One region of the Methylophilus glucosoxydans genome, then DNA from elsewhere that is predicted to be linked to it. Evidence: riboswitches for the same ligand, from Rfam matches in the RefSeq annotation. Region 1 holds a riboswitch; the other holds the start of a gene.
What was found. A riboswitch is a leader RNA that binds a small molecule or an ion and turns the genes downstream of it on or off. The one in region 1 is predicted to bind cobalamin.
Positions count from the first base shown of each region.

Region 1 (11,995 bases):
CGTACTAAAATAACTTATACATTTATTTACAGGGCCCGCATACCGGGCCCTTTTTTATCATGCGAGGAGGCGGTAAACAATTATTTTTTATTGATAATGATTTTCATTTGTGTTTTTTCTTGCCTGCCGCTAAGATATGGTTTTTATTGATTGTCTTTCACGCAGTGCATCTTCATCCTGAACATTCCAAACTCGTGGTTGCCTTGGTCTATCACTACGACGAATTGGTGAGCTATGTCAGACGCCGTTTTGGCGACCAGCATTTCGCCAGGGATGTGGTGCATGATGTTTGCCTGGAGATCATGGAGCGGCCGCCACAACTGGCGGTGCAAACGCCGATGGCGTTTTTGCGCAAGCTGTCGCGTCACCGCGCGATTGACCGCTACCGGCAGTACCAGACGCAACAATCCCACCTCAATCACTTGCAGCAGACAGCAGAGCACGCGCATCAGATCGATGGCGAACGCGTCATGCATTTTGTACAACGTCTTGAGGCCTTGAAGCGCATCATAGAAGCGCTGCCAGCCCGGCAACGGCAAGTGTTTTTGCTGCATCGTCTGCACGACATGCCGCAGCAGGAGATTGCCGATGCGCTGGGTATTTCACGCAATATGGTGACGCAACATTTTAACAAGGCCATGGGCAGCATCCAGCGGCAGTGGGCGGGGCTATGAAAGCATCTGACCACACATTGAGTGCGCCCAACCAGCCTGCTGACCATCAAGATCCGCTGGCGCCATACGCTGACGCCTTGCGCGCGCACTTTCCCTCCAGGGAGGCCTTGCTGCAGGAAGCCATGCAGCAAACCCGGCAACGGCGTCGAATAAAACAAGCGTTGGCAACCACCGCTTGCGGCCTGTTGGCGGCCGTGGTCTGCTATGACCCAGTGTTGTCCAGCCAGCGCCTGCAAACGGCAATCGGTCAGTCTGCCCACTTCCAGTTACCGGATGGCTCTGCTGTCAGTCTCAATACCAACACGGTTCTAGTGGCCGAGCAACATCTGCGTTCGCGGCAATTAACGCTGGTACAAGGCGAAGCACTGTTTAAGGTGAAACACGCCTGGCAACCGTTTACCGTGGATGCCAACCAGGTGAAGATTCGCGATATCGGTACTGTGTTTAACGTCCGCAATACCGCGCAGGGGGCCATGGTTACGGTGGTGGAGGGCAGTGTAGACGTGATCACTGCGCAGGCACAGCGTCGGCTGACTAAAAATCTCTCGGTGACCACCCGCGGCGCAGCCATTTCTGAAAACCGGTGCACCAGTGCCGAGGCGGCTACCGCCTGGCAGCACGGGCGATTGATTTTTGATGGGCTGCCACTGCGTGACGTGGTGGCCGAATTGCAGCGCTATCACGCTGGTCAGATCACACTGGCGGATGCCCGGGTGGGGCAATACCGCCTATCCGGCGAATACGATATCAATGGCATCGCATCCTTGCTGGCCGTGTTGCCCGAGATTTTGCCCGTGCGTGTCGAAAAACAGGCAGAGGCTGACGTGGTGATCCGGCAGCGTTAATCCGTGCGGTTAAGCCGGATTCCCCGGTTCGATCACGCTGAGTCAGGATCATCCGTAAAAAAATTTCTAAAGGACATCAACATTGGCGAAGGCTGGCACGACATACCCATGTCATTCATTATTTATTCAATGGGAAGAAGATGTCATTTACTCGCAACTCTGCCTTGTTCGCCGCTTTGCTGTCCAGCCTGTCTGTGCATGCCGTCGAGCTTGATATGCCCGCACAACCGCTAGACAAGGCGTTGAAGGCCCTGGCCCACCAGACCGGGGAAAGCATTATTTTTTCAACGGAACTCACCGAGCACAAACAGGCGCCTGCGCTCAAGGGTGACTTGAGTGTGCGGCAAGCGCTGGAAAAGCTGCTGGCAGGCAGTGGGCTGGTGTTAAAAGCCACCGCCGCTGGCTATACGCTGACTAAAGCCGCTCCCCCGCCACATACACATAGTGAGCCACAAGACCTGCCAGAGGTCAGCGTGTCTGGGCAAACCGTGCAAGAGCCCGCCAATGGGCCAGTCAAAGGCTATGTTGCCAAGCGTAGCGTGACGGCGACCAAAACCGATACCGCCTTGATTGAAACGCCGCAATCCTTGTCGGTGGTGACACGTGACCAGATGAACGCACAGGGCGTGCAGTCGGTAGGCGATGCCTTGCGCTATACCGCGGGTGTGCAGTCCGAAGCAAACGGGCCAGACCCGCGCGCCGACAATATTGGTATCCGTGGCTTTAGCCTGGGCCGGGACCAGTTCCGCGATGGTTTGCGTAATTACGCATTTAATAACCAGGGCGGTACGGTGGTTGAGGCTTATGGCCTTGAGCGCATTGATTTATTACGCGGCCCTTCCTCCATTGTGTATGGCCAGGGCGCGCCGGGTGGGCTGGTTAATCTGGTCAGCAAACGGCCCACGGATAAACCGCTGCATGAGCTGGGGTTGACCTTGGGCCAGTATGACCGGCAACAGGTGCGTGGCGATGTCAGCCAATGGCTAGATGATGAGGGCGTGTGGTCTTACCGCCTGGTGGGCTTGGTGCAAAAAAGCGATACGCAGATCGACCGTGTCACTGACGACCGTGTCTATCTGGCGCCTTCATTGACTTGGCGGCCTTCGGACGCGACCCAGCTGACCTTGCTGACCGACTACCAGAAAAATGACCGTGGCCAGGGCTACCAGGCATTGCCGCGGGTCGGCACACTGGTGAGTAGCCCCTTTGGCAAAATTTCCACCAGCCGGTATGTGGGTGAGCCAGGCCTGGATAAATACGTGCAGGAACGATATTCGGTGGGCTACCAGTTTGAACATGCGTTTAATGAGCACTTGACCCTGCGTCAGAACCTGCGCTACCAGCAACTGCGCACCGATGCCATTTCAACCTATTTGGTGAGCTTGCGTGCAGACCAGCGCAGCATCAACCGGGCAGCGATGGGCACCGATGAAAATGTCGACAATGTGGTGGTGGATACGCATCTGCAAGGGCACTGGTCACATGGCATGTTTGAGCATACGGTGCTGGCGGGAATAGACAGCCAGCGCCTGGATAACCATGTGCTGCGTACATCAGGGACGGCGAGTCCGCTGGATCTGTATACGCCGGTATATGGGGTGACGCCGGTGAATCTGCTGCTGTCAGCCAATTTGAAGCAACAGCAACGCCAAACCGGGATTTACTTGCAGGACCAAGTAAAAATTGACCGCCAGTGGGTGGCGACCCTCGGGGTTCGTCAGGACCATACCCGCATGCAAACAGATAATGTGCTGAGTCCTGCAGCCTCCTCGTCGCAACGCGATCAGGCAGAAACCTGGCGCAGCGGCCTGGTTTACCTGGCGGAGAATGGCCTAGCGCCGTATGCCAGTTACACGGAGTCGTTTTTACCGGTGATCGGCACCATGTTTGATGGCAAGGCCTTCGCCCCTGAAACCGGCAAACAATATGAACTGGGCATCCGCTACCAGCCTAAAGACAGCCAGACACTGTTGAGCGCGGCCGTCTTTGATTTGCGCCGCCAGAACGTGACCACGACTGACCTGCAGCATCCTACGTTTAATCTGCAGAATGGGGAGGTGCGTACCCGCGGGCTGGAGCTTGAAGCCAAGACTCAGTGGGACGCCTGGTCGCTGATTGGTAGTTATACTTATATGCTGCCTGAAATCACGCGCAGTAATAATAGCTTGCAGGGGGTGCCGTTCCAGGGCAAAGATCCTAACCATGTGCCTCACCATACCGCCGCATTATGGACCGACTATCGCTTGCCTGGGCAATGGCTGCCCGGCCTGGTGGTCGGCGGCGGCGTGCGTTACACCGGTAGCCGTTTCGGTAACGATGCCAACACTTTCAAGCTGCCGTCTTATACGCTGGTAGACTTGGCGGTCCGTTATGATTTGTCCCAGCTGGGCACAGGCTGGAAAGGCTGGCAATTTGCACTCAATGCCAGTAATTTGTTTGATAAGGAGTATGTGGCCAATTGTGCATACAGTGGCGACGGTTGCAAATGGGGCTACCGCCGTAATGTGATGGCCAATTTAAATTTTCAATGGTAACGAGACACGCACTTGTGGTTTGGCATCGCTGGGTAGGCCTGGCGATGGCCGCTTTTTTGGTCATTGCCGGCTTTACCGGCGCCATCATCGCTTTTCAGGATGAGCTCGATGCATGGCTCAATCCACACCTGTATCAAGCGTTATCGCAACCAGGCCAGCCCATGCTGGACGTGTACCAGCTGCAAGCGCAGGCGCAACAGCAGGCGCCCGCCAATACCCGGGTCGATGAATTGCAATTCAAATTGCCACAAAGCACGCTGGAAGATCACCATGCAGAAGCCATGATCTTCCGCCTCACGCCTGTGGGTCCGCAGGCCAGCATCCCGGCAGATCAACTGTTTATCAACCCGCAATCAGGTAAGGTGCTGGGGTCACGCTTATCCACGGCAGGGCCATTCCAGCGCGAGACGCTATTACCGTTTTTGTATAAGTTGCATTATTCGCTGGCTTTGCCCGGTGTCAGCGGCCGCCTCATCATGGGCATTGTCGCCGTGCTGTGGACGCTGGATACCTTTGTGGCGTTTTTCCTCACCTTGCCCCGGCGGCAGCCACAATCCAAAAGCAGTTATTGGCAACGCTGGAAACCGGCCTGGCTGGTCAAATGGCAAGCTTCGACCACGCGTATCAACTTTGACCTGCATCGTGCGGTCGGGCTCTGGCTGTGCAGCGTATTGCTGGTTTTTGCCTGGTCCAGCGTCATGTTCAACCTGCGCGAGCAGGTCTATCTGCCCATCATGACCAAGCTGATGCCGTTTGATTTGTCCTGGCGCAACATCCCCAAATTGCCGCAACCGCTGACCAGCCTGCCCATGCCCTGGCCGCAAGCTCACCAGTTGGCGCAACAAGCCATGCAAGGCTTTGCAAAAAACCATCAGCTGCAGATTGATTACGAAGACCGTTTGCGTCTGGACCGCGAGCGCGGCGTGTACCAGTATTTTGTGCATAGCTCGGCCGATTTGCGGCAAGACCGGGGCAATACCGCCATTGCGATAGATGCCTATACCGGTGAAATCAAAGGCCACTGGCTGCCGACGCAAGACCAGTCCGGGAACACCTTTAGCAACTGGCTGGGAGCCTTGCATATGGGGCAAGTGTTTGGCATGCCCTACCGCATCTTTGTCTGTTGCACTGGCTTGTCACTGGTGCTGGTGACAGTCACGGGTGTGCTGATCTGGAGTAGAAAGCGCGCAGGTAAATCGCGTGTCACCTTACGCGCGCCACAGCCTGCCAATACACTGCAACGGCATTGATTCAGCGCCGTAGTTTCTGGCGTAACCATACTGCGGCTCAAACATGCCACCCGCGCGGATAGATGATATAATGAGAATTATTATCATTTATTGCATATGATCCATTTGTTATGCTGGCAAACGAATATACGCTGCAACAAACAGTAGGCGCCTTGTATATCGATCATCACCAATGGTTGCGCGCATGGTTGCGCGGCAAGCTCGGTTGTAGTGAGCAAGCTGCCGATCTGGCGCAGGATACGTTCTTGCGCATGATGCATGGCAAGCGCAATGTGCATGCCCTCGAAAAACCCCGCGCCTACCTCACGCAGATTGCCAAGCATTTGCTGATTGATCACTGGCGCCGGCAAGCGGTGGAACGTGCCTGGCAGGAGACGCTGGCTGTGGCGCCCGAGACTTTTGTTGCCTCACCCGAAGAGCGTGCCCTGATTCTTGAGGCGCTGGTCCGCATTGACCAGTTGCTGGACTGCCTAAAGCCCAAAGTACGCGAAGCTTTCCTGTTATCACAGCTGGATGGCCTCGGCTATCGAGACATCGGTGAGCGGCTGGGGGTAGGCGAGCGCATGGTGAAAAAATACATGGCACAAGCCATGTTGGCTTGCCTGATGATGGATGAGGGGCCATAACCATGCATCACAACCAGGCGGATGAGCAGCGTATTTTAAATCAGGCGGCAGAGTGGTTCGCGCGTTTGCAGGATCAGTCCCTGCATGCACAAGAGCTTGCACAGTGGCAAGCCTGGTTGGCGGCCGATCCTGCGCATGCACGGGTTTGGCAGCGCGTTGAAGCTATCAGTCAACCCTTTAAACAGCTGGCGACCACCGTGCCTGCCGCCACGGCACGAGCGACCTTAAAGCAGGTGCAGTCTTTCGAGCGTCGCCGTACCTTGCGCCGTTTGGGTTTGGGCGTGACGGTGCTTGCCAGTGGCTTGCTTATGCGCCAGGCCTTGCCGTGGCGTGGTTGGCTCAATGCCTATGCAATTGCGCATGCCGGTTATCGCACGCAAATCGGCGAGCGCAAAATCTGGCGCCTGCCAGAAGGCACTTTGCTGGCATTGAATACGGCCACTGCTGTGGATGTGCACTATGACCCGCATGTGCGTCGCATCGTTTTGCATCAAGGCGAAATTCTTGTCACCACCGCGCGTGATCTGCAGCGCCCGTCCAGGCCATTGGTGGTCGATACCCTGCATGCCCGGTTGACCGCACTCGGCACGCGCTTTACGGTACGTGGTGATTTGCAAGGCGGGCATGTGGCCGTATTTGAAGGCGCCGTACGCATTCGCCCGCATGATGCTGCCAGTGTGGATATCCTGGCAGGGCAGCAGGCGAGGTTCACGGCAACCGGGGTAGTCGCCGATGGGCGGGCAGACCTGGCCCGTGAAGCATGGTCGCGCGGGCAAATGGTGGCGGACAATCTACCGCTCGCCCAGTTTGTCGCCGAGTTAAATCGCTATACCCGCGTGCCTATCCGCGTGCAGCCGGCGGTGGCAAATTTGCGGCTGGTTGGCGTCTATCCGCTCAATTACCCGGCTCAGGATATTCCCTTGATCCTGGCCGCCATCGAAACGGTCCTGCCCGTGCGCACGCGTGAGGACGCGGCGGGTGGCTTGGCGCTGGTCGCACGATAAACCATTTTCTAATCAGAGTTCCCTTTTTTGATGCTCATCCGGCATACCAGTTGAACCCATTCAATATTCAACTTTGGAGCCTGATATCATGTCATCCCCAGTTTTATTCCGTCCACAGATGCGCAAGCTGCTTGTGCGAGCAGCACTGCTATTTCCCGCCATGGGCTTGCATCCGCTTGCGCCAGCCGCTTGGGCACAGACCACAGAGGCCACTTATGTTTTTGATGTTGCCGCAGGGCCGCTTTCAACCGCATTGACGCAAGTCGCAGCACAAACGGGCATGAGTTTGAGTGCAAATGCCGCGCTGTTGGCTGACAAGAAAGCAGCCGCGCTTAAAGGCCGCTACACTGCGCAAGCCGCATTGCATCAATTACTGGAAAATACCGGCCTGGCATTACAACAGACGGATGAAACGCATTTCAGTGTGATTCCTGTCATCACCGAAAAAGACGCGCCACAAACCTTAAGCGAGGTACAGGTGCAGGCCAGTAAAGAGGGTAACGGTCTGTTAAGCCGTTATGAAGCGAGTACTGCCAGTCAGGGGGCGCTGGGCGACAAGTCCTTACTCGATACCCCGTTTTCAGTCAGTGTGGTCAAGGCTGAGGACATTTTAGATCGCCAAGCTAGCAATGTTGCCGAGGCCTTCAAGCTGGATGCAGCCGTCACCGCGTCCAGTAATGGCGTGGCCCGGGAGAGTACCATGATTACGGTGAGAGGCTTGGCACTGGATTTATTGAATGGCTACAAGATCGATGGCCTGAATATTTCACCATGGAACACCGATTTACCGATTGAGCATTTTGAGCAGGTTGAGCTGCTGAAAGGCTTGTCCGGTTTTATGTACGGCTTTGCGCAACCGGGCGGCATCCTCAATTACAGACTCAAACGCGCCGGGGATACGCCAGTCACCCGCGTGACGGCGGGCTTAATGACGGATAGCCAGTACAACCTGAATCTGGATGTTGGTCGCCGCTTTGCAGAGGGGCGTGCGGGCATGCGTATTAACTACATCCATGAGGCAGGGGATACCTATCTTGATGCCCCGATCAAGCGCGACTCTGCCTCTGTGGCGCTGGATTTCAAACCTTCGGATCAACTCACGGTTGAGCTGGATAGTCTCTACCAGAAGCGCAAGGTCAATGGATCCATGTTTGCCCTGGTGGTGGATCAAAATGCCGCCAGCCCTAAACCGATTGATGGCGCACGCCGCTTGACGCAGGACTTCACTTATCATGAAACCGAGATGATGACGGCAGGCACGGCGTTGCGCTGGCAGTTTAATGACCAGTGGTATTTAAGCACTGCGGCGCGGGTTTCCAAGCTCAGGCGTACCAATTACGATAGTTATATGACCATCAATGACGATGCGGGAAACTTTAGCGATGCGCAAGTGCAGTGGTATAGCCAACATCACAATCAGTCAGCCAATCTGATGCTGCATGGCCAGTTTGAAACCGGCCAGATCAAGCATGCCCTGGTCACAGGCGCAGACTTGCAGACGGTGCATCGCAGTGGCGCGCCAGACAGCTTTGCCTTATTGGGGACGGGTAACCTGTACACTGGCCGCAGTGATGAGACTGATCCTGACGCAAGTATCAACCGGAATTTGAGTACCATTTTCAAAACCCGTAATGTCGGTGTGTTTATGAGTGATACCCTGCAGTGGACGCCGGAATGGAGCACGATTATTGGTCTGAGACATAGCAACTATGAGAAAACCCAGCCCAACGGCCCCACCTACAAAAAAAGCAAAATGACGCCGACTTACGCCTTGCTCTGGAAGCCACAAGCGTCCATCACGGCTTACGCCAGCTATGTTGAAGCGCTCGAAGAAGGCAATACGGCACCCATAGGCACCAATAACGAAAACCAGTCGTTTGGTCCGCTTGAAAGCAAGCAGTATGAAATTGGCCTCAAGCAACAGGGTAGTTTCTGGTCGGCCGAGGCCGCACTGTTCCGCATGCAGCGTGGTTTGGCGTATACCAATGCAGACAATGTCTATGTGCAACAAAGCAAAGGGTTGGTGTTGAGCGGGCTAGACCTGGCTGGCCGTGTCGAGTTAGGCAGCCAGTGGGCGTTGCGCAGCAGCCTGGTGTGGATGCAAAGCGAAAACAAAAGTGATGATGCCAGCGTGAATGGCAAGGATGCCGCTAATGCCCCCAGCTGGAGTGCAGCGCTGTATGCGGACTACCAGGTGATGGATTTGCCTGGCCTGACACTGTCGGCAGGCGCGCGTTACGTCGGTCAGCGTTATCTTGAGGCCTCCAATACCCATGCACTGGACAGATATACCTTGTTCGACCTCGGTGCGCGCTATCACACCAAGCTGAACGCGCATCAACTTACCTTGCGTGCCGGGGTGCAGAACCTGACCAACGAAAAATACTGGCAAGCACATGGCGACTGGAATTTCCTGACGCAAGGCGAGCCGCGTATCTTTAAAGCCAGTGCACAGCTGGATTTTTAAACGAGATGGCTGTGAGGATGGCTGCGATGACAGCTGCCATCTCGCCAGCGTCAGTAGGCTGGTCTGACGCTGGCTTGTCGCCTCAAGTCGCCTGGCGGTGAGGCAAAAAAACATTGTTTGAGGCTGGGCAAACATCAGGGCACAGTACAAAATGCTTGCTCTGGGCCTTGCAAAAAAATATATTCAGGCAAAACAATCACTTACTGTCTTGTAACAATATATTGTGTTTTTGTATGTTGAAAATGCATATATATTGATTTATAGTCACGTCCATACGGTATACGGGCACTGATCAGTGCCTGTCTTTAAAAGGGAATCTGGTGCGCGATGGCGATGGCCATTGTCAAGCCAGAGCTGCCCCCGCAACTGTAATCAGCGAGTTGTTTGCTGCTTTGCTCGCCACTGAAGCGATTCGGGAAGGCCAAGGCAAACAATCATGACCTGAGAGCCAGGAGACCTGCCGTGATTTTTTCTTGTTAACGTTTGAGGCGGGGTGTCCTCGGCAGATGCAGTGAGTCCTGTACTGATTGCAAGTCTGGTCTTTAAACGGGTGCAGGTTTTTTCTTTGATTGCTCGACAACGGGCAGGCTATTGCCAGAAAAAATGCGCCCCGCAGCCAGTGCCGTGTCCCTTCCGCCGCCAGCACTGGGAGCCACCATGACACAATACGAATCCATGCAAGCCACGAAACGTGATGGCCGCAAGGAACCGATTAACCTCGACAAGATTCATCGCGTCATTGATTGGGCCGCACAAGGCCTTAACAATGTGTCGGTGTCACAGGTGGAGCTCCGTTCGCATATCCAGTTTTATGATGGTATCCGCACCGACGATATCCATGAAACCATTATCAAATCTGCTGCCGACCTGATTTCGGAAGAAACCCCGGATTACCAGTACCTGGCCGCGCGCCTGAATATTTTTCACCTGCGCAAAATTGCTTACGGCCAGTTTGAGCCACCGCATTTGTTTGACCATGTGACCAACCTGACCGCGCTGGGAAAATACGATCCGCACCTGCTCAAGGATTACAGCCGCGAAGAGTTTGATACGCTGAATGGCTATCTGGACCACTGGCGCGATATGAGTTTCTCTTATGCTGCGGTCAAGCAGCTTGAGGGCAAATACCTGGTACAAAACCGCGTCACCAAAAAGATCTACGAGAGTCCGCAGTTTCTTTACATTCTGGTGGCGATGAGCCTGTTTGCTAACTACAAAGGCCAGGCGCGTCTCGATTACATCAAGCGTTTTTATGATGCGGTGTCTACCTTCAAGATCTCGCTGCCGACCCCGATTATGTCTGGCGTGCGGACGCCGACACGCCAGTTCAGCTCTTGCGTGCTGATTGAGTGTGATGACAGTCTCGATAGCATCAACGCCACTTCCAGCGCGATTGTCAAATACGTGTCGCAGCGCGCCGGTATTGGCGTCAACGCCGGCCGTATCCGTGCGCTGGGCAGTGAAATTCGTGGCGGTGAAGCACAGCACACCGGCTGCCTGCCGTTCTATAAACTGTTCCAGTCTGCGGTCAAATCCTGCTCACAGGGCGGGGTACGCGGTGGGGCGGCCACGTTGTTCTATCCGTTATGGCACCTTGAGGTTGAATCCCTGCTGGTCCTCAAAAACAACCGTGGCGTGGAAGAAAACCGCGTGCGCCACCTCGACTACGGCGTGCAGATCAACCGCCTCATGTATCAGCGCCTGATCAAAGGTGAACAGATCACCTTGTTCTCGCCGCATGATGTGCCCGGCCTGTATGACGCGTTCTTTGCCGATCAGGATACCTTTGAGCGCCTGTATACCCAATACGAAGCCGATGACAGCATCCGCAAGCGCAGCTTGCCTGCCGTAGACTTGTTCTCGCTCATGATGCAAGAGCGCGCCGGTACCGGCCGCATCTACATCCAGAACGTGGACCATTGCAACACGCATAGCCCGTTTGATCCGGCCGTTGCGCCGGTGCGCCAGTCCAACCTGTGTATGGAAATCGCACTGCCAACCAAGCCGCTCAATGACATCAACGACACCGAAGGCGAAATTGCGCTGTGTACCCTGTCAGCATTTAACCTGGGCGCGCTGGAATCTCTGGATGAGCTCGAAGGCCTGGCCGAGCTCGTGGTTCGTGCATTAGATGCCTTGCTCGAATACCAGGATTACCCAGTCAAAGCCGCGCTCAATGCCACCGACAAGCGCCGTTCACTGGGCGTGGGTGTGATCAACTATGCCTATTACCTAGCGAAAAACGGCACCAGCTATACCGATGACGCTGCGCTGGGCCTGACCCACCGCACGTTTGAGGCGATTCAGTACTATCTGCTAAAAGCGTCCGTACAACTGTCTCGCGAGTTTGGCGCGTGTGGTGCGTTTAACGAGACCACTTATGCCAAAGGCATTTTGCCGATTGATACCTACAAAAAAGACCTCGACGCCGTGTGCAACGAGCCGCTGCGTCTGGATTGGGAAAGCCTGCGCAAGGAAATCCAGAAAGATGGCTTGCGCAATTCCACGCTGACGGCGCTGATGCCTTCCGAGACTTCCAGCCAGATTGCCAATGCCACCAACGGCATTGAGCCACCGCGTGGCCTGGTCTCGGTC
Region 1 is NZ_JBHTJW010000003.1:232,857-244,851, forward strand. It holds gene ACFQ1T_RS12865 (RNA polymerase sigma factor) at 147-674, shown strand; gene ACFQ1T_RS12870 (FecR family protein) at 671-1,519, shown strand; gene ACFQ1T_RS12875 (TonB-dependent siderophore receptor) at 1,660-4,053, shown strand; gene ACFQ1T_RS12880 (PepSY-associated TM helix domain-containing protein) at 4,068-5,303, shown strand; gene ACFQ1T_RS12885 (sigma-70 family RNA polymerase sigma factor) at 5,414-5,929, shown strand; gene ACFQ1T_RS12890 (FecR domain-containing protein) at 5,932-6,933, shown strand; gene ACFQ1T_RS12895 (TonB-dependent siderophore receptor) at 7,022-9,400, shown strand; cobalamin riboswitch at 9,659-9,879, shown strand; gene nrdA (class 1a ribonucleoside-diphosphate reductase subunit alpha) at 10,058-11,995, shown strand, end outside.

Region 2 (11,995 bases), on a different contig from region 1:
ACCACACTTGTGGAGCCCAGATAAAGAGCGGCAAAACCGGCCCAGCCTCACAGGCGGCAGACAGCGCGGCATGATCCGCGACACGTAAATCGCGCTTAAACCAGACCACATGCACATCACGCAGAGGCATGCTGGCCAATCCAGTCGCAAATATCTTGCAGCAATGGACTGTTGCCGCGCAGGGGTCTGGCCAGCTTGGCGACCATATCCACATGGTTGTAGTTGGCATAAGTCAGCAACTTGACCTCGCTGCCTTGCGCCTCAAGCGCACGCGCCAGATTGATCGAGTTTCTGGGCCAAACGGTTTGGTCTTTCAGGCCGGCCAGCAGTAGTAAAGGCGGATGTTGGCCGCTGACAAAATAGATAGGCTGTGATTGCCACTCCTGCTCAGCAGGTGCAAAAATCGCGCGTAACGTATCCGAGGTGAGCGGCAAAAAGTCATAAGGTCCGGCCAGACCTATGGTGCCTTTAATCGCGGTGGGTGATAATCCTACAGCCGCCAGATAGGCAGCATTCAAGGTCAGCATGACGGCCAGATGTGCGCCCGCAGAATGCCCCATCAAGAAGACACGCGACGCATCGCCTTGATACTCGGCCACGTGTTGCTTGACCCATTGCAATGCCAGCGCGGGGTCTTGCATCAATTGCGGAAACTTAAGTTCGGGATAGAGCCTGTAATCGGCAATCACAACCAGCATGCCTTGCGACGTCAACGCCTCTGCCACAAACAGGTAATCTTGCTTGCTGCCAGACTCCCAGCTACCGCCATAAAAAAACAACACCACAGGGCGTGGTGTTGCAGCATGGTCACGTGGCTGATAAATATCCAGGCGCTGCCTGCTGTGCGGCCCAAAAGCGATATCGCGATGGATGCGCATACCTTTATCGGGAATCACCGCGTTTAACAAAGTGACTGGCCGACAGGCCGAAAGCAGCAGACCGGCCAAGCCAGTCAACCAGCTACGCCGCGTCAATTGAGGATTTTGCAGATTCATAGGCATTGATGACCATGCCCAAGATAGAAAATTCCCGCCGCAATAATGATCGCTATCGTTAATGGTTGGCAATATAGACGCGGTTACGGCCCTGCTGCTTGGCCGTGTACAAAGCAAAGTCTGCCATTTTCATCAGCTGCGTCAAGCCATCTTGCGTCCCCAGTTGCGCGGTAGACACTAACCCAAAAGAGGCCGTGTAATGAATTTGCTCTCCTTGCTCGCTCATCACACTGTGATCAATTTCTGAGCGCAAGCGCTCAATCACATGTGCCGCTTCATGCAGGTCCGTCATCGGCATCAGAATGCCAAATTCTTCGCCCCCCAGACGCCCAACCATGTCGCTGGTACGCAAGGCACTCACGCAGCGCAGGCAGAAGTTCTGCAAAACCAGGTCGCCAGCATGATGTCCATATTGGTCATTAATCTTTTTAAAAAAATCGATGTCCACCATGGCAAATGAAAACGAGGAGCCGTAACGCTGATAGCGCCGGATTTCTGACTCCAACTCATGAATGAAGTGCCGCCGGTTGGCGATCCCGGTTAAAAAGTCAGTAAAGGCAAATTTGTCTGCTTCAAGATGCAAATGGTATATGCGGCCCCCAACAAAGAGGCCTACCAGCAAAAACAGGGTCACCAGCAGCGCTGCGTAAGTGATGCCTTGATGGGTGTGCCGCTCCATGCGCTTTTCACTTTCGGCCACATACTCGTTGGCGCGCAAGTCCGCATGCGCGAGGATGGCTTCGTTGAGTTTTGCCACCTTGGCAAAGCGCGCATTCCAGGCCGTCTCAATCAGGGTGCTTGCTTCGGTATACTGTCCCTCAGCCAATTGCTTGATTACCGAGGCTGTCATTTCGTCCAGTGCTTGAATATTCTGTTTGAGCAGCGGTAATGGCGCGCGATCTCCCGAATAATTACGTTCTATGCTGGCGATTTTTTGTTGGGCAGCAGCCTCATGCCCCTTAATCGCCGCCACGGTATTGATCAAATGCACGCTGTCTGCCTGAATCAGCGTGGCATAGAGCAAATCGCTTCGGATCTGATGCAGCTGAGACTCCAGCGCCTGCGCAGCGTTGGAAACCGTAAAAGACTGCTCATAGAAATTGCGAGTGGTCTGGTGCATCTCCCGCATACTGGAAAAATAAATCCAGAGGAACAGCAGCACACCGATCAGAACGATCATAAAACCGGCGACAAGGATATACAAGACTGCTTTTCTACGCCTGATACTCATATCATGTACGCCACCAAAGTCGCCAAAGAAAAGGTTAAGTGCTGAGCAGAGCCGTGATAAACGCCCACTCTTTGGGATCGACCGGGGTAATAGACAAGCGGTTCCCTTTTTGCAAGACACGCATGGTGGCCAGGGCAGGCGTTTCCCGCATCTCTTTCAAACTCAGCAATCGCGTTTTGCGCACGAGCTTGACATCTACGTTCACCCAGCGTGGACTTTCCGGTGTAGACTTGGGATCAAAATACTTGTGCCCTTGCACAAACTGAAAACGGTCGGGATAGGCCAAGGTGCTGACCTCGCAAATGCCGACGATGCCAGGCTCAGCACAATTGGAGTGATAAAACAACACGCCATCGCCCACCTTCATCTGGTCACGCATGAAATTTCGCGCCTGATAATTGCGTATCCCATACCAGTCTACAGTTTGATTGGGGAATCCCGCCAAATCATCAATGGAGACATCCGAGGGTTCGGATTTCATTAACCAGTAACGCGCCATGCCTGAAAACTTTCTTTACACATCCAAATGCCAGTATCATAAACCAAGTTAGAGCACAGTTGAAAATCATGACAAAAAACGTTTTAGGCACTCTTCTGATCCCTTGCAGTATGCAACCAGTCACAGGCTTTATGCGTGATGGTTGTTGCAGTCACCACCCGGAAGATTTAGGTAAACATACCGTCTGCGCAGAAATGACAGATGAGTTTCTGGCGTTTTCGCAAGCGCAAGGCAATGACTTGTCCACCCCCAGACCAGACTATGCATTTCCCGGGCTCAAGGCTGGTGATCGGTGGTGCCTGTGTGCGAGAAGATGGCTGGAAGCCAGTGAAGCCGGTTACGCGCCGCCAGTGATTCTGGAGTCTTGCCACGAAAACTGCCTGGAAATCATTAGCCTGGCGGACTTGAAATACCATGCCTTAAGATAACAAGACAAAGGTGCGAGAGGGGATGTGCTAAGGGGTTACCTGAGCCGCTAATCCTGAACCAAAAAAGTTCAGGTGGTAACAGCCTAAGGTACATTAGGTTCGCACGCCAAGGGCGTCTTAAAAGACCGCCCAACTTAGTGCGATCGCACCGCACCTGATGAGCCGAAACCTATAACAAAGACTAGTTCAAGGAATTTTGGACTCAGGCAACGCCTTAGCACACCACTTTTATGATACGTCATTTAATACTAATGACGGTTAAAATTTTGTGAAATGAAGCGGATTACAATAATTTGTGCTGGCCGGACAAAACATCATCGATCTGCTGCTGCATGGTAGAAATGCGCTTTTTCACATCGCCCACATCAACCCCGCCGCTGCGCGTATTCAACAACTCATGGGTAATGTTCAGCGCGGCCATGATCGCAATGCGCTCCACACTCACCATCTTGCCCACATCACGAATTTCGCGCATTTTACCATCAAGGTAACCCACCGCCTGCAATAAACTGTCGCGCTCTTCGTCGGTACAGGTCACGCTAAACGCGCGGCCCATGATCTCGATATCAATCGGCTGCTTGGCCATGACTAACGACCTTCCTCAGGCAATGCCGACAACAAGCGTTCCAGCTGCACACTGGCTTGCGTCATGTTCAGCTTTAGAGATTGTGACTCCTGATGCAAACGTGTGACCTCCTGACGTAACTCCACGTTTTCGTCACGCAGCTGGCTGCACAAAGCAATCAGCTTCGTCACACGTTCTTCAAGACTTTTCAAATCGGCATCCATCAGCCCATTATCTTTTAAAAAAACGAGTGTGGTCAATAGCTAAGCGCATTTTTTCAAAGTAAATTAAGAATTTGAAGCCCCTCGCAAGACACCATGCAACTGGTCAAAGTCACTGCTTTAGACTAGAATGCCGAACAGTTGTCAGGTGCCTGCGTCTGCGTTCTTGCAGACAAGGGTGAAACTGGGAAACAGGTGCGCGAACCTCGTTCGCAATGCCTGTGCTGCCCCCGCAACGGTAAGCAAGTGCGGGTCTATCCACACGCCACTGAGTAAAAACTTGGGAAGGCGATAGACCAAAACTTGCCAGCCCGGAGACCGGCCTTATAACTTAAATAAGCATGGAAATACCGCGGGGTGACGGTTTCAAAACGAATGACATTCTCAAGCTATTAAATGTCTCCATCAATGTCTTTGATGTTGAGCCTGTCTACCTTGCGTTTCCTTTTTACTTTTTGCATGCGGGGTCGCATGCATTATCGGAAACAATCATGAATAAAAAAATCATTTTGGGACTCATCGCCCTTTCTCCTACGCTTACTCAAGCGCAAGAAGTCTTTTCAAATAGTAGTAGTGAAATTGCTTCACTGTCTTTGGATGAAGTTACTGTAACGGCAGCCAGGGTTCCCGTTTCGACTAAAACAGCTACTGGAGATGTTACTGTCATTACTCACGATGAAATTGATCGTTTAAAAGGCAGTTCACTTCCTGACTTGCTCAGATTGCAACCGGGTTTACAAATTTCCACCAATGGAGGCATGGGAACCGCAAGCAATGTATTTTTACGTGGCACCAATGCGGAACAGGTTGTGATTTTAGTGGATGGCTTGCGCATTAATTCGGCAACATTGGGTACGACTGCGATTGAAAACCTGCCGCTTGCGTTGATAGATAGAATAGAAATTCTTCGTGGCCCAGCTTCCAGCCTGTATGGCGCAGATGCCATTGGCGGAGTTATTCAGATATTTACTCGGCGGGGGAAAACCGATCAAACAAGATTTTTTGGTAGCGTAGGCGCAGGTAGCTATGATACCTACACAGGTAGCGCAGGGTTTGGCAGCCGCTATCGTGCCTTGCAATTTGGGGGGCAAATAAACAGCTATGACACACGCGGCATATCTGCCAAGAAACACCCACCTCAAGCCATTGATCGCGATCGGGACGGCTATCGTAACTTGAGTGGAAGTGCCTATGCCGACTTAGAGTTCAGAGAGGGACACAGCCTGGGCGTCAACTTCATGGAATCTGATGGACGGAATGATTTTGACAATGCATATAACAACTACTCTACAACCAATCAGCAGGCCTATGGCGCAACGCTCAAAAATCAACTTACTGAACATTGGAACAGTACCTTAAAATATGGAATCGGTCGCGAGCGCTCGTTTAGCCTGAATAGCGCTACCAGTAATAGTAAATTCGACTCAAAGCAGACTCAGATCACATGGCAACACGATTACTCCCTAGCTGTTGGGACCTTAACATTTGCCTACGATAGACTCGAACAAGATGTAGATACTTTGTCAAATGGCATTCCAAGCATTAGCAGAACAAGAAATGATGACGGCTTTCTTGTGAGCTTTGTGGGAAACCGTGCTGCACACAGCACCCAGATGTCAGTGCGTGAAGACCATAACAGTCAATATGGCAACTACGTTACGGGCGGTTTTGGTTATGGTTATACATTTTCGCCAGAATGGAAAGTCACTGCTCAATATGGTTCTGCGTTTAGAGCACCTACATTTAACCAATTGTATTTCCCTAGCTTTGGTGATCCAACGCTCAAACCAGAAAAGTCTGATAACTTTGAAACGAGCCTGCGGTACCAAAACACCGCCATACAGGCCAAAATGACTGTATTTGAGAATCACATTCGCGACCTGATTCAGAACGTTGGGCCTGCAACCTCAGGATGTTCCTTTACAGGATTCTGCCCCGTCAATGCCGGTAAAGTTGTTATTCAAGGACTAACCATCGAGGGAGGTGCCATGCTGGACGATGAATGGCAACTCGCTGGAAACCTCACTATTCAGTCCCCAAGAAGCGATGATACAAATAAACTGCTGCCAAGAAGAAGTCAGCGCTATGGCAATTTGCAGTTGCTATATAAATCAGGCAATTGGAATGCTAGCACCGAACTCTCAGCATCATCAGCTCGTTACAACGACGCGGAAAATAATTTCAGATTAGGGGGCTACACTTTATTAAACGCTTCGCTTGGCTATCAGTTAGCTTCCCACTGGAAACTTCTCGCGCGGGCAAACAACCTTTTGAATAAAGATTATGTATTGGCAACCACCAAGAGCTCGTTTTCGCCCAACGCGCCTGATTACAACACCATGGGTACCAACGTCTTTATCAGCCTGAATTACGATATGAAGTAAACCGGGAACGGGGGATTTTGCCCAAGCCTGTGCGAATTGGGCTAAAATCCACGTCTTATAATTAACCTTAATTTTGGAGTCGTTGGCATGCCACGTAACCTTTCAACTCAGTCTCTGGCAATTGGCTTTCTCATTGCCTTGATGGTCATTATCACGCGTGGTCATCATTTTGCTTCGATTGATTTTTTACCGAGCGCTTCTTATGCAGCGTTTTTTATCGCGGGTTATTACCTGCGCTCAACGCTGGTGTTTGTGGCCTTGCTGGCATTGTGTGCTGCGCTGGATATGGCAGCCATCACCTGGGGCGGTGTGAGTAATTTCTGCGTGACCCCTGCTTATGGCTTTTTGTTGCCGGCTTATGGCAGCATGTGGCTGGCTGGCCGTTGGACTGCGTCGAACACTACCTGGCAATTTAGCAGTCTGTTCAAGTTGACAGGGGCAGTATTGCTGGGATCTGTGCTTGCTGAGCTGTTTTCCAGCGGCGGCTTCTACTTCTTTGGTGGCCGTTACCCTGACCCTACCGTGGTTGAATTTGGTGCACGCCTGATCAAATACTTCCCGAAACAGCTGGAAGCCATTGCATTCTGGGTAGTCGTCGCATTGATTGCACATCTGGCATTTGGCCTGACCAAGCGCTCCGTGCGCGAAAACGCTTAAGTATTACGCACCATGGAAACCAATGATCGCGACAGCCGCCATAAGGCGCGCATGATCCGCAAGAAAGCGGTCATTGATGAAAAAATCGAGCAGGCCAATCAGGAGAAAGGCCTGCTCCTTATCCTCACCGGCAACGGCAAAGGCAAAAGCTCTTCTGCCTTTGGCATGGTGGCCCGCTCCCTGGGCCACGGCATGCGTGTCGGTGTTGCCCAGTTTATCAAAGGCCGTTCTGATACTGGCGAAGAAGCCTTTTTTCGCCAGCACCCGGCTGTCACCTGGCATGTGCTGGGCGAAGGCTTTACCTGGAACACACAAGACCGCCAACGCGACACCGAAACCGCCATGCGTGGCTGGCAGATTGTGGCCGGGATGCTGCAAGACCCGGCCATTCAGCTGGTGGTGCTGGATGAGCTCACCTACACCTTCAAATATGGCTACCTCGATGAACAAATGGTGTTGGATGCCATCGCCAAACGCCCACCCATGCAACATGTGGTCATCACTGGCCGCGGCGCTTCCGAGGCATTGAGAAACGCTGCCGATACGGTGTCTGAACTGATGGATGTCAAGCATGCCTGGCGTGCAGGCATCAAGGCCCAGGCCGGGATAGATCTGTAATGCAAGCAACGGCGGCAAGCTGCCGAGCCATGTTAATGGCGGCCCCGGCGTCTGGGCAAGGCAAAACCATGGCTACCGCGGCATTGGCGCGCGTGTACCGCAACCGCGGCTTACGCGTGCAGGCGTTCAAATGCGGGCCGGACTTTATCGACGGCATGATTCTGCAAGTGGCAACTGGCAAGCCAGTGTATAACCTGGACCTTGGCATGTGTGGTGAAGCCGATGCACAACGGCTGCTGCACAAGGCCGCCCAAGACAATGACGTGATTCTGCTCGAAGGGGTGATGGGGCTATATGATGGCAAGCCTTCATGCGCCGATATTGCCGAGCGCTTTGGCATCCCTGTCGCACTGGTGCTTAATGCCAAAGCCATGGCACAGACCTGTGCCGCGGTTGCCTATGGTTTGTATGGCTTTCGGCCCGCCCTGCAGCGCGCCGGAGTGATTGCCAACCAGGTCGGCAGCGAGGGGCATGCCAATATGATTAAAGAAGCACTCCCCACGGACATCCCCTGGCTGGGTGCCATGAAATATGACACGCAACTGAGCTTGCCAGAGCGCCATCTGGGCTTGCATCTTGCTCAGGAAATCACGGACATAGACCAGCGCATAGAAGCCGCTGCGCAACTGCTGGGGCAAGACATGCCATTGCCGCCGAGCGTGCAGTTTGCCGCACCCGAACAGCAGGCGATAACACCATTATTGCAAGGCAAAACCATTGCCGTGGCTAAAGATGCTGCTTTCTGTTTTACCTATCAGGCCAATCTGGATCTGCTACAGACACTAGGCGCACAGATTGCATTTTTTTCACCCTTGCACGATACGCAATTACCGGCTGCGGATGCTTACTGGCTGCCGGGTGGCTACCCGGAATTGCATCTGGAGCGACTGCAACACAACCACAGCATGCGTGAAGGTTTACGCGCAGCCGCCGAATCAGGCAAACCCATATTGGCCGAATGTGGCGGCATGCTGGCACTCGGTGAAACACTAAATGGACAACCCGCCTTCGGCCTGCTCCCCGGCAGCGCCGCGCTTCAGCCCAAATTGCAAGGCCTGGGCACGCAGCATGCAACCTTTTCAGCGGCTGACAACAGCGCAACTGGCGATGACGCGACGACGATAGGCGCGCACACTTTTCACTATGCCCGCTTTGACACCGACTTGCCGGTCATTGCGCAAGGCAAAGGTAAATATGGCGCTGGCGAGCCGGTCTATCGCCATCAATCCATCACTGCCAGCTTTTTGCACTTTTACTTTCCGTCTAACCCGGCACTGGCCGCACAATTTTTCATGCCATGAGCTTTGCCTATTCAGATGCCGACAAAGCGGCGATATACAAGGTAATTACCGAGCGACGCGATATGCGGCATTTTTTGCCCACGCCTATCGCCCCCGAGTTATTGCAGAAATTACTGCAAGCCGCCCATCACGCGCCCAGTGTCGGCCTGATGCAGCCATGGCGGTTTATCCGCATCAGCGATGTCACATTGCGAAAAGCCATCCACACGCTGGTCGATGAAGAACGCAAACTCACGGCCCAGGCCATCGGCGAAGTTGAAGACACGGCGCGCATGGCCGAGTTTATGCGCCTCAAAGTGGAAGGCATTCTGGACTGTGGCGAGGTGCTGGTCGCCACCTTGTGCGACCAGCGTGAAAAACACATTTTTGGCCGTCGTACACTGCCGGAAATGGACCTGGCCTCGGTCAGCTGCGCCATCCAGAACCTTTGGCTGGCGGCGCGTGCCGAAGGCATAGGCATGGGCTGGGTCAGCCTGTTTGACCCACACCAACTGGCGCAATTATTGAATCTGCCCGAGGGCGCCAAACCAGTCGCCATTTTATGCCTAGGCTATGTGAATACGTTTTACAAATTGCCCATGCTGGTGGAAGAAGGCTGGACGACAGAAAAGCCGCTCGCTGACATGCTGATGGAAAATGGCTGGCAACCTCACGAAAGCACACGAACATGAAGCGCTGGCCACAACGCATTGTCTGCCTGACCACCGAAACGGTGGAGGTACTCTACTTGCTGGGTGAGCAGGACCGTATTGTCGGTATTTCCGGCTTTACCACGCGCCCGGCCATCGCCCGCAAAGAAAAACCCAAGATCAGTGCCTTTACCAGCGCCAATATTGAGAAAATCCTGGCGCTGCAGCCTGACCTGGTGCTGTGCTTCTCCAACTTGCAGGCAGAGATTGCCGCCTCACTGATCAAGGCCGGTTGCCAAGTGCATGTGTTTAACCAGCGCAGCCTGGATGAAACACTGCAGATGATACTCACCGTCGGTGATCTGGTCGGGGCCAGCGAAAAAGCAGAAGATTTAGTAGCACGCTACCAGGCACAATTGGGGGCAGCACGCCAGCAGGCAGCCAGTTGGCTGCGTAAACCCAAGGTCTATTTTGAAGAGTGGGATGAACCCATGATGTGCAGCATCCGCTGGGCGGCTGAGCTGATCGCTGCTGCCGGTGGGCAAGATTGCTTCCCTGAATTGAGCCAGTTTCACAGTGCCAGGGACCGCCAGGTCACCGCAGCGCAAGTGATTGCAGCACAACCGGATATCATCATCGGCTCCTGGTGCGGCAAGAAATTCCAGCCGGAAAAAGTCAAAGCCCGCCCAGGCTGGCAAGCGATTCCTGCCATCCAGCATGGGCATCTCTATGAAATCAAGTCGGTCGATATCTTGCAACCTGGTCCCGCGCTGTTTAGCGAAGGCCTGGTGCAATTGCAAACCATTATTCAACGCTGGCAACAACAAGGGGGTCACGCATGACTACGCACCTGATTTTAGGCGGGGCACGCAGCGGCAAAAGCGCCTATGCCGAGCGGCTGGCCTCGGCACTTGAATGCCCGGTCACCTATATCGCGACGGCCCAAGTCTACGATGACGAATTTGCCAAACGTGTGGAACATCACAAAACCCGCCGTCCGCCTTACTGGGGATTGGTCGAAGCGCCATTCAACCTCGGGCAGACCTTGCTAGACAACGACGCACCAGACTCCTGCCTGATTGTCGATTGTTTAACCCTGTGGCTGGCGCAATGCATCTGCCCGGACTGCGACAAACCGGAACGCTTGGACTGGCAGGTAGAAAAACAGGCACTGCTGGAGGCCTTGCCGAAATTGCAAGCACACGTATTTTTAGTGAGCAACGAGGTCGGCATGGGCATTGTGCCCTTGGGTGAAATCAACCGCCAGTTTCAGGATGAACAAGGCCGCCTCAACCAGCACGTGGCAGCAGTTGCAAACCACGTTAGTTTTATTGCCGCAGGCTTGCCATTAACGCTTAAATAACAAGAAAGACCTGTATGAAAAGATTGTCCCTCGCCCTGCTCGCTTTAGTCACTGCTTTGGTTGCAGAGGCGCATGTGCCCTTTTTAAAACCTAACCAGTTTAATGTGACCCATCACCGCCTGACCATTGAATCTGCGTTTACCGAGTTTCCATTCCAGGCCGACTTCGCCATGGACTCGCCTAACTTCACCATCACGTCCCCTGCCGGCGAAGTGACTGCTATCAAACCGATCGCCAAAACCAAAGCGGCGGTGTATCTGGAGCCCGAATTAAAAGAAGAAGGCAGCTACCGTATCAGCACCGGCCAGCGTGTCGGCCCGGTTTATAAAGCCGTCGAGACGCCGGATAAAAAACTGTATTTTGCGGCAGATATGAAACGGGTTAGTGGCAAGCCGACCACCATGAACTATTACAGTTATGCCGACACTTATATTTTCAAAGGACAACAGAAATACAAACCTGTGCCTTTAAACAAAGGCCTGGAAATTATCCCCTTGGCCTCGCCCAATGGTGTGCAATTAGGGGGTGAACTCAGCTTGCAAGTCCTCGAACATGGCAAGCCGGTGCCTAATGCACGCATTATCGTGGTCACCGATAACGAGCACTTTAGCAAGCGCCGCATGGAAGACCTTTATGATGTTGAAAACGTCAGGCCGTCCAACCTCCATGCCAATCAGCAAGGTGAGTTTACCTTCAAACCACAAAAAGCCGGCTTGAACTTCCTGTTTGTGACGGTGCATCACCAGCTCAATGAACACCTGTGGGAAAGCCTGAACGCTTCGCTGACGCTGGAAGTGAATTTACCGCCAGAGACGGCAAACAAGCCTTAAAATGACTGCTTTGAGGTATTGAAGGGAAACAGCATGCAAACGACGACTTTTGAACTGAGAGGCGAATACATCGCACTCTGTGACTTGCTCAAACTCGAAGGGGTGGCCGACAGTGGCGGTCAGGGTAAGTCCATGGTCGCGGAAGGATTGATCAAGGTCGATGGCGAAATTGAGCGCCGCAAAACCGCCAAAATCCGCGCCGGGCAAGTGGTGCAGGCGTTTGAACAGACCATCCAGGTCGTGGCTGCTTAATCTGGTTTAAAGTCTTGCGGCA
Region 2 is NZ_JBHTJW010000002.1:453,536-465,530, reverse strand. It holds gene ACFQ1T_RS04695 (FAD-binding domain-containing protein) at 1-130, opposite strand, end outside; gene ACFQ1T_RS04690 (alpha/beta hydrolase) at 117-995, opposite strand; gene ACFQ1T_RS04685 (GGDEF domain-containing protein) at 1,054-2,175, opposite strand; gene ACFQ1T_RS04680 (EVE domain-containing protein) at 2,261-2,725, opposite strand; gene ACFQ1T_RS04675 (DUF2237 family protein) at 2,794-3,153, shown strand; gene ACFQ1T_RS04670 (cell division protein ZapA) at 3,437-3,739, opposite strand; gene ACFQ1T_RS04665 (hypothetical protein) at 3,742-3,978, opposite strand; cobalamin riboswitch at 4,069-4,280, shown strand; gene ACFQ1T_RS04660 (TonB-dependent receptor domain-containing protein) at 4,281-6,323, shown strand; gene ACFQ1T_RS04655 (hypothetical protein) at 6,411-6,980, shown strand; gene cobO (cob(I)yrinic acid a,c-diamide adenosyltransferase) at 6,993-7,598, shown strand; gene ACFQ1T_RS04645 (cobyrinate a,c-diamide synthase) at 7,598-8,899, shown strand; gene bluB (5,6-dimethylbenzimidazole synthase) at 8,896-9,570, shown strand; gene ACFQ1T_RS04635 (cobalamin-binding protein) at 9,567-10,370, shown strand; gene cobU (bifunctional adenosylcobinamide kinase/adenosylcobinamide-phosphate guanylyltransferase) at 10,367-10,891, shown strand; gene ACFQ1T_RS04625 (DUF4198 domain-containing protein) at 10,906-11,721, shown strand; gene ACFQ1T_RS04620 (RNA-binding S4 domain-containing protein) at 11,755-11,973, shown strand; gene ACFQ1T_RS04615 (cobyric acid synthase) at 11,970-11,995, opposite strand, start outside.
Region 2: another riboswitch for cobalamin. It lies ahead of ACFQ1T_RS04660 (TonB-dependent receptor domain-containing protein); the one in region 1 lies ahead of nrdA (class 1a ribonucleoside-diphosphate reductase subunit alpha).